Regions from separate parts of the Ureibacillus sp. FSL K6-3587 genome, predicted to be linked through region 1. Evidence: a T-box and tRNA genes for the amino acid it is inferred to sense, from the RefSeq annotation. Region 1 holds a T-box; the other holds one or more tRNA genes.
The links. A T-box is a leader RNA that pairs with one kind of tRNA and senses whether it is charged. The one in region 1 lies ahead of cysS (cysteine--tRNA ligase), so its partner is inferred to be a tRNA-Cys.
Positions count from the first base shown of each region.

Region 2: it has a tRNA-Cys gene. The T-box ahead of cysS (cysteine--tRNA ligase) is inferred to sense a tRNA for this amino acid. The anticodon was not compared.

Region 1 is NZ_CP151969.1:1,267,599-1,272,216, reverse strand. Features, by position in the region: gene rlmB (23S rRNA (guanosine(2251)-2'-O)-methyltransferase RlmB) at 1-312, opposite strand, end outside; gene NSS77_RS06150 (Mini-ribonuclease 3) at 309-722, opposite strand; gene cysS (cysteine--tRNA ligase) at 724-2,127, opposite strand; T-box leader at 2,292-2,508, opposite strand; gene gltX (glutamate--tRNA ligase) at 2,553-4,013, opposite strand; gene ispF (2-C-methyl-D-erythritol 2,4-cyclodiphosphate synthase) at 4,205-4,618, opposite strand, start outside.
Region 2 is NZ_CP151969.1:1,926,340-1,930,957, reverse strand. Features, by position in the region: gene NSS77_RS09510 (IS66 family transposase) at 1-1,510, shown strand, start outside; tRNA gene NSS77_RS09505 (tRNA-Leu) at 1,841-1,923, opposite strand; tRNA gene NSS77_RS09500 (tRNA-Cys) at 1,948-2,021, opposite strand; tRNA gene NSS77_RS09495 (tRNA-Gly) at 2,027-2,101, opposite strand; tRNA gene NSS77_RS09490 (tRNA-Gln) at 2,110-2,184, opposite strand; tRNA gene NSS77_RS09485 (tRNA-His) at 2,271-2,346, opposite strand; tRNA gene NSS77_RS09480 (tRNA-Trp) at 2,364-2,437, opposite strand; tRNA gene NSS77_RS09475 (tRNA-Tyr) at 2,449-2,533, opposite strand; tRNA gene NSS77_RS09470 (tRNA-Thr) at 2,541-2,616, opposite strand; tRNA gene NSS77_RS09465 (tRNA-Phe) at 2,631-2,706, opposite strand; tRNA gene NSS77_RS09460 (tRNA-Asp) at 2,719-2,794, opposite strand; tRNA gene NSS77_RS09455 (tRNA-Met) at 2,801-2,877, opposite strand; tRNA gene NSS77_RS09450 (tRNA-Val) at 2,894-2,969, opposite strand; tRNA gene NSS77_RS09445 (tRNA-Glu) at 2,974-3,048, opposite strand; tRNA gene NSS77_RS09440 (tRNA-Ser) at 3,061-3,153, opposite strand; tRNA gene NSS77_RS09435 (tRNA-Asn) at 3,162-3,236, opposite strand; rRNA gene rrf (5S ribosomal RNA) at 3,253-3,368, opposite strand; rRNA gene NSS77_RS09425 (23S ribosomal RNA) at 3,500-4,618, opposite strand, start outside.

The DNA of each region.
Region 1 (4,618 bases):
CTCATCTAAAATGATGAAAAATGGATCTTCATTTCTTTCTTTCGCCACTTGAAATAAATCATCAAGTTCCGCATACTTGTATGCAGCAACGGAAGCGACGATTCCCTGATGATTGGCGTTTGACAGTTGATCGATTTTTTTCTTTGGAACAAATTGTACAAATACTCCGCGCTCACGGGCCAAATCGAGCACTTCTTTGATTCCCGATTTTTTCACGCCTTCACTGATCCAAATTTTGTTCATTTCGCGGCCTGAACGAAGTGCTTCCAATACCGGGTTCTTTCCAGCAATAATCTCTCCATTCCCGCTCATTTCGCGACTCCTTTCGTTTCCTCCACAATTTGTATGGCGTAATCAATAATCTTATCGATGCGTTCATATTGTTTCGTTAAGTAAAGAGAACCCAGAATTGCTTCAAATCCTGAACTGTTGCGATACGTTTGGACATCCGTATTTTTCGGAACGGTGCCGGACTTTGCATTGCGGCCCCTTCTAAAGATGGCCAGCTCTTCATCCGTCAAAAAATGTTCTTCGATCATGCGGTGCACAATCATGGATTGGGCTTTGGCGGAAACATATTTTGTCGCTTCGTGGTGCAGCGTATTCGGCTTCATCCGTCCGCTCAACAGCAAATGTTCCCTGATGCGCACCTCCAACACCGCATCCCCCATATAGGCCAGGGCAAGCGCGTTCATTTGATTGACATCTACTAATGGAGCCATATTATGAACCTCGTTTCCAACGGGTACCTTGACGCGTATCTTCCAAAATGATGTTCATCTTCAATAATTGATCCCGGATTTCATCCGCACGTTTGAAATCCCGGTTTTTTCTTGCTATGTTCCGCTCTTCGATTAATTTCTCAATGTCTTCATCCAAAATTTCCGTCTCTTGGGCCAGTTTAATTCCCAATACTTCACTAAGCACATCAAAAGTTTCGATAAATGCTTTCAACACCTTTTCATCGGTATTGGTTTCGTTCAAATACGTGTTTGCCGTACGGGCCAGTTCAAATAAAACACTGATTGCGTTGGCCGTATTGAAATCGTCATCCATTTCCTTTTCAAATTCTTTTTTCAATTCATCAATTTTTTCTAAATACTCTTCGCTCTCATCAGCAAGGTTTGTCGTCGATTGCAAACGATGCTGCAGGTTCAAGTACGCTGTGCGCAAGCGTTCCAACCCGCTGCGCGCCGATTCGATCAATTCTTCCGAGAAATTGATTGGATGGCGATAATGAACGGACAACATGAAAAATCTCAATACCTGCGGATCGATTTTTTGGATAATATCATGGACCAATACAAAGTTCCCCAAGGATTTTGACATTTTTTCATTGTCGATATTAATATACCCATTATGCATCCAATAACGGGCGAAAGTTTTTCCGGTATAACTTTCTGATTGGGCAATTTCGTTTTCATGATGCGGGAAAGTCAAATCTTGCCCTCCAGCATGGATGTCAATGGTATCGCCCAAATGCGCCCGGGCCATCACAGAGCATTCGATATGCCAACCAGGCCGCCCTTTTCCCCAAGGGCTCTCCCAGAAGATTTCCCCAGGTTTTGCCGCTTTCCAAAGGGCAAAATCCAGCGGGTCTTCTTTCTTTTCACCCGGTTCAATGCGGGCACCCACTTTTAAATCATCAATAGATTGATGGCTGAGCTTTCCATAGTCTTCAAATTTACGTGTGCGGAAATAGACATCTCCTTGGGACTCGTAAGCATATCCTTTATCAACCAATACTTTTATAAATTCGATGATATCGTTCATATGCTCCGTTACCCGGGGATGCACATCCGCCTTCTTGCAGCCGAGAGCCGTAATATCTTCAAAATAAGCTTTAATGAAACGTTCCGTAAGCCCTGAAACCTCTTCTCCCAATTCATTGGCCGCCTTGATGATTTTGTCGTCCACATCCGTAAAGTTGGAAACGTATTTCACATCATACCCTTTATATTGCAAGTATCTCCGCACTGTATCATACACGATCGCCGGACGGGCATTTCCAATGTGTATATAGTTATAAACGGTCGGACCGCATACGTACATTTTCACCTTTCCTTCTTCGAGAGGAACAAAAGGTTCTTTTTTCCGTGTCAACGTATTGTAAATTTGAATTGCCATGCCAGTCTCTCCTTTACAAAATTCCATTTGTTTGTTGAATCATCGAATTTTCCGTACATTTTTCTCCTATTTTTAAATTACCATCTTTTCTATGAAAGAAGCCAATAAATCAAAACATTGGTTTTGGATTATTTAAATAAAAAACGCCTCCATCATATTTCTATGACAGAGACGCCAAAGTCGCGCGGTTCCACTCTGATTGAAAGCATAAACGCTTTCCACTCTGCGGCCTGTAACGGTGACCAGCCGACTTGCCTACTCCATTTCAGCCAAGTGCTCAAAGGTGCATTTCCGTAAAACAGAGGTTTAGGTCACTTTCAGCCAATGGTGACCCTCTCTTTCAAACATATTTTACGTACTTCTCCTTTTCAACGCTTTCGCTTTTATTTAATTATCGACCATTCGCACCATTCATTAAGAACATCTTAGTTTGCCAATTTTTCTAAACGGGCCAACACTTTTTCTTTACCAACCAACTCAATCGTACTAGCCAAGTCCGGTCCATGAGTTTGGCCGGTTGTCACCACCCGGATTGGCATAAACAAGTTTTTCCCTTTATATCCTGTCTCTTTTTGCACCGCTTTAAGCGCCGCTTTAATGGAAGGGGCATCGAATGTTTCCAAGGACACCAATTGCTGTTTGAATGATGAAACCACTTCTTTGATGTGCTCCCAACCTAATACCTCTTGCGCTTCTTCATCATATTCCACTTCGTCTTTAAAGAATAGGCTTGATAGTTCCACAATCTCTGCGCCATAGCTCATTTGATTATGATACAAGCCGATCAATTTTGTCGCCCATTCTTTTTGTTCTTCATTCAACTCTTCAGGAAGCAGCCCCGCTTTTTGCAAGTGAGGAAGCGCCAGTTCCACCACTTCTTCCAAAGTCAATTTTTTGATGTATTGGTTATTCATCCATGTTAGTTTATTCCGGTCAAACATGGAAGGTGATTTGGATAAACGTTTCTCATCAAACATTTCAATAAGCTGTTCTTTCGTAAAGATTTCTTCTTCCCCTTCCGGAGACCAACCGAGCAATGCGAAGAAGTTGAACATCGCTTCAGGCAAATATCCCAGCTCTTTATATTGAGAGATGAATTGAATAATGGATTCGTCACGTTTTGATAATTTCTTATGATTTTCATTCACAATGATCGTCAAATGGCCAAATTCCGGATATTCCCAACCGAACGCATCAAAAATCATCATTTGTTTCGGTGTGTTTGATAAATGCTCTTCGCCGCGGAATACATGCGTGATATCCATATAATGATCATCAAGTACAACCGCAAAGTTATAGGTAGGGATTCCGTTCGCTTTCATAATGACCCAATCGCCGATATCTTTTGATTCAAACGATACTTCTCCGCGCACCATATCATTGAATTTATAAGTGACATTTTCAGGCACTTTGAAGCGGATTGTATATGGAATTCCTTGCGCTTCTTTTTCCGCGATTTCTTCTTTCGTCAAATGGCGGCATTTACCGTCATATGTTGGAGCCGCAATACCTTTTGCTCTTTGCGCTTCCCTTGAAGCTTCCAATTCTTCGGGCGTACAGAAGCATTTATAAGCCAAACCGCGTTCCAACAACTCTTCCGCATGTTTTTTATAAATATCCAATCTCTCTGTTTGGCGGTAAGGTGCATAAGGTCCACCAATATCAACGGATTCATCAGGAATAATGCCCAACCATCTCAAATTGTCAAGCTGGGATGCTTCACCGCCTTCTACATTGCGCTCTATATCCGTATCCTCAATGCGCACAACAAATGTTCCGTTGTAATGTTTTGCAAATAAATAGTTGAATAACGCTGTGCGTGCTCCACCGATATGTAAATGACCGGTAGGACTTGGTGCATACCGAACACGAACTTCTTTTGCCATCTTATTTTCCTCCTAAGTTGTGCAGTTGACAAACTGTGTTTTTCGTTATTACATTGCTAAAATCTTACTATTTCCAATGCTTCCCTCGACTTTTGTACATTTTACCACTCCAGTGCAGCATTGAAAAGTTGATGGTAGGAAAGAAATTTTGTCATTTCTGAAACGTAATGATTTTTCCTTACATGTAAGTACTACTGTTTTTTGATCAATAAAATGGTCGCAAGCGCTGCAATGCCTTCTTCCCGTCCAACAAAACCCAGTTTTTCCGTTGTCGTCGCTTTCACGTTCACTTGGGAAGGTTCCGCATGTAATAATTGAGCGATCCGGTTTTTCATTTGTTCAATATACGGAGCCATCTTTGGTCTTTGTGCCATAATCGTACAGTCCACATTTCCAAGAACATACCCTTTTTCCTCAACGATTTTCCAGATATATTCCAATAATTTTGCTGAGTCCGCATCTTTATATTGCGGATCTGTGTCCGGAAAATGGCGGCCGATATCCCCTTCACCAATCGCTCCAAGGGCCGCATCTGTAATCGCGTGTAATAGTACATCTGCATCGGAATGCCCTAAAAGCCCTTTTGTATGGGGGATTTCTATACC
Region 2 (4,618 bases), 660 kb from region 1:
CGCGCAATCCAATAAGAGAAATGAAGAACTGTTGAAACAAATTGAATCGTTGTCACAACAAGTTCGCTATTTAACAAAGCTTCTTTATGGCTCAAAATCAGAAAAATCAAAGTACCAAGCTCCAGATGGACAATGTTCTTTATTTGATGATGACTCTTTTTTTAACGAACCTGAGCACACAGAAGAACAAAGCACGGACACTGTTACCTATACAGTTGTTCGTAAAATACATAAAAAGAAACGAAACGATTTCTTCGTGGATGGTTTAGAAATTGAAGAAATTCATCATCACCCTGAAAACTTACAATGCGAGTGTTGTCAATCTCAGATGACAGAGATCGGCAGCACGATTGTTCGTGAGGAAGCAAAATTTATACCGGCTATTGTGAAGCGTGTTCGACATATCGAACACGCTTATGAGTGCAGGAATTGTAAAAAAGATCTCAGCAAAAATTCACAAATCAAACGAGGCAAAGCACCACAACCAGCGATTCAACGAAGTATTGCTGGACCAACGGTCTTGGCAAAAATCATCTACGATAAGTTTGTTCAATATTTACCTTTATATCGCCAGGTAAAGGAATGGAACCATTATGGTCTCCTTACAAACGATAAAAATTTATCGAACTGGGTGATTCGAATCGCGGAGGATTGGCTTCATCCAATCTACCATCGTATGAAAGAGCTCCTTATGAAAAAATCAATTCTTCATATTGATGAAACATACGCTCAAATACTCAACCGTTCGGATGGAAAGTCGGCTCAGTCTAATGCTTATAACTGGGTATTCCGAAGCGTTGCTTCTCAAGGGCCGACCATCGTCATGTTTCATAGTGCGTTATCGCGAAGTCGGGAAGTTTTAAAAGACTTCGTGGAAAAGTTCAAGGGAACCATCATTTGTGACGGATATTCTGCATACGCTGGTTTACCTAACGTCACATTCGCCAATTGTTGGGCACATGTGCGTAGAAAATGGCTAAAAGCCAACAGTAAAAACGCCGAAAAAGGTGTAGAATATTGTAATCGACTCTACGAATTGGAACGAAAGTTTAAGAAACTTTCACCAAGCAAACGTCGAAAAGCACGAAAAAAATATTCCAAACCGATTGTGGAAGAATTCTTACAATGGGTAGATGAATCTCCTTTTTACGGCAAAAGTGCCCTTGCGGAAGCGGCAAACTATACCTTGAAACATGCCGAAGGTCTAAAAGCATTTCTATATGACGGTCGAATTGCGATTGACAATAACCCAGCAGAAAATGCGATTCGTCCGAGTGTGATTGGTCGGAAGAACTGGCTTTTCTCTGTGAGTGAATTGGGAGCTGATGCCAATGCCGTTTGTTTGAGTTTAGCTGAAACGACAAAAGCTAATGGAATTGATTTCTATCAATACTTGGTCAAAGTATTGACAGAACTCCCAAACCTCCCAATCCATCAGCAACCAGAAATAATCGATCGCTACTTGCCTTGGTCTAAAAATATACGTGAATCATGTGCAATAGCAAAATAGCCCTCAATCTGAAAAAATTCAAGATTGTAGGGCTATTTGTCATGCGTACTAATAGGTACGCTTTTTTAATCCCTGTTTTAAGTTTTTCAATGCGTCATTTGAATTCGGGCTTACGAATATTCATTACCCAAAACTTAGCGAAAATAAAAACAGCTTAGGGGAACCTCGAATTTCCCCTAAGCCATCCGATTACATATTACCAAATAATGTCACTAAAATTTATTCACCAACACCATTTGACAAAGAACCTATAAATCTTATTCCGTATAACAAAAAAACGTTTCCCAAATTATCAGGAAACGTTTTTTTGGAACTTACTTTAATCATGGATGCCGATGGTGGGAGTCGAACCCACACTCCTTTTGGGAACACGATTTTGAGTCGTGCGCGTCTGCCAATTCCGCCACATCGGCGTAATATTATTTTTTTGTCTCATTTGGAGGCGGCTACCGGATTCGAACCGGTGATAAGGGTGTTGCAGACCCGTGCCTTACCACTTGGCTAAGCCGCCAACACTGGAGCGGAAGACGGGACTCGAACCCGCGACCCCCACCTTGGCAAGGTGGTGTTCTACCACTGAACTACTTCCGCATACTTGATGGCTGGGGTACCAGGATTCGAACCTGGGCATGACGGAATCAAAATCCGTTGCCTTACCACTTGGCTATACCCCAATTATATCATATAAAATCCTTATATTCTATATTGGTGGAAACCTAATGGAATCCTTTTTTATTTTCGAATCCATTTTCAGTTTTTATGGGGCGACTGATGGGAATCGAACCCACGAATGCCGGAGCCACAATCCGGTGCGTTAACCACTTCGCCACAGTCGCCATCATGTCTGGTTCATTGGCAGGGGCAGTAGGAATCGAACCCACACTGAAGGTTTTGGAGACCTTTGTTCTACCATTAAACTATGCCCCTGTAATATCAGATGGTGGAGGGGGGCGGATTCGAACCGCCGAACCCAAAGGGAACGGATTTACAGTCCGTCGCGTTTAGCCACTTCGCTACCCCTCCGAAAGTATGGTGCCGGCGAAAGGAATCGAACCCTCAACCTACTGATTACAAGTCAGTTGCTCTACCAGTTGAGCTACGCCGGCATTTATTTTCAAAATGGTGGGTTGGGGCGGAATCGAACCGCCGACACGAGGATTTTCAGTCCTCTGCTCTACCGACTGAGCTACCGACCCACTATTTTTTAATGGCGGTCCCGACGGGACTCGAACCCGCGATCTCCTGCGTGACAGGCAGGCATGTTAACCACTACACCACGGGACCACTCTTTGGTTGCGGGGGCAGGATTTGAACCTGCGACCTCCGGGTTATGAGCCCGACGAGCTACCAGACTGCTCTACCCCGCGATAATAAGTATTTTTATGGTGGAGGATGACGGGATCGAACCGCCGACCCTCTGCTTGTAAGGCAGATGCTCTCCCAGCTGAGCTAATCCTCCATATTGGTGACCCCTACGGGATTCGAACCCGTGTTACCGCCGTGAAAGGGCGGTGTCTTAACCACTTGACCAAGGGGCCAATCCTTAATAATGGCGGAGAGTAAGGGATTTGAACCCTTGAGACAGGTTATCCCCGTCTACACGATTTCCAATCGTGCTCCTTCAGCCACTCGGACAACTCTCCAAGAAGCATGGCTCCGAAGGTAGGATTCGAACCTACGACCAATCGGTTAACAGCCGATTGCTCTACCACTGAGCTACTTCGGAATGATTCTATTTTCAAGCCCAGCGACGTCCTACTCTCGCAGGGGGAAGCCCCCAACTACCATCGGCGCTAAAGAGCTTAACTTCCGTGTTCGGTATGGGAACGGGTGTGACCTCTTTGCTATCATCACTAGGCTTGTTTTCTCACCGAAAGACAAATATTATTATATCATATTTCGTTTATTTGTCAAGTATTTATTTGAATTTTTTTAGTAGTTGAGAGGTTGTTCTCTCAAAACTGGATAACGGCATTGAAAGCTTTTCTTTTGGTTAAGTCCTCGATCGATTAGTATCCGTCAGCTCCACACGTCACCGTGCTTCCACCTCGGACCTATCTACCTCATCGTCTTTGAGGGATCTTACTTGCTTATGCAATGGGAAATCTCATCTTGAGGGGGGCTTCATGCTTAGATGCTTTCAGCACTTATCCCGTCCACACATAGCTACCCAGCTGTGCCTTTGGCAAGACAACTGGTACACCAGCGGTGTGTCCATCCCGGTCCTCTCGTACTAAGGACAGCTCCTCTCAAATTTCCTGCGCCCACGACGGATAGGGACCGAACTGTCTCACGACGTTCTGAACCCAGCTCGCGTACCGCTTTAATGGGCGAACAGCCCAACCCTTGGGACCGACTACAGCCCCAGGATGCGATGAGCCGACATCGAGGTGCCAAACCTCCCCGTCGATGTGGACTCTTGGGGGAGATAAGCCTGTTATCCCCGGGGTAGCTTTTATCCGTTGAGCGATGGCCCTTCCATGCGGAACCACCGGATCACTAAGCCCGTCTTTCGACCCTGCTCGACTTGTAGGTCTCGCAGTCAAGCTCCCTTATGCCTTTACACTCTGCGAATGATTTCCAACCATTCTGAGGGAACCTTTGGGCGCCTCCGTTACCTTTTGGGAGGCGACCGCCCCAGTCAAACTGTCCACCTGACACTGTCTCCCAAGCCGATCAGGCTTGCGGGTTAGAATTTCAGTACAACCAGGGTAGTATCCCAAGGGCGCCTCCAGGGAAGCTGGCGCTCCCCCTTCTACGGCTCCTACCTATCCTGTACAAGTTGCACCGAAATTCAATATCAGGTTACAGTAAAGCTCCACGGGGTCTTTCCGTCCTGTCGCGGGTAACCTGCATCTTCACAGGTACTATAATTTCACCGAGTCTCTCGTTGAGACAGTGCCCAGATCGTTACGCCTTTCGTGCGGGTCGGAACTTACCCGACAAGGAATTTCGCTACCTTAGGACCGTTATAGTTACGGCCGCCGTTTACTGGGGCTTCAATTCGGAGCTTCGCTTGCGCTAACTCCTCCTCTTAACCTTCCAGCACCGGGCAGGCGTCAGCCCCTATACGTCACCTTGCGGTTTTGCAGAGACCTGTGTTTTTGA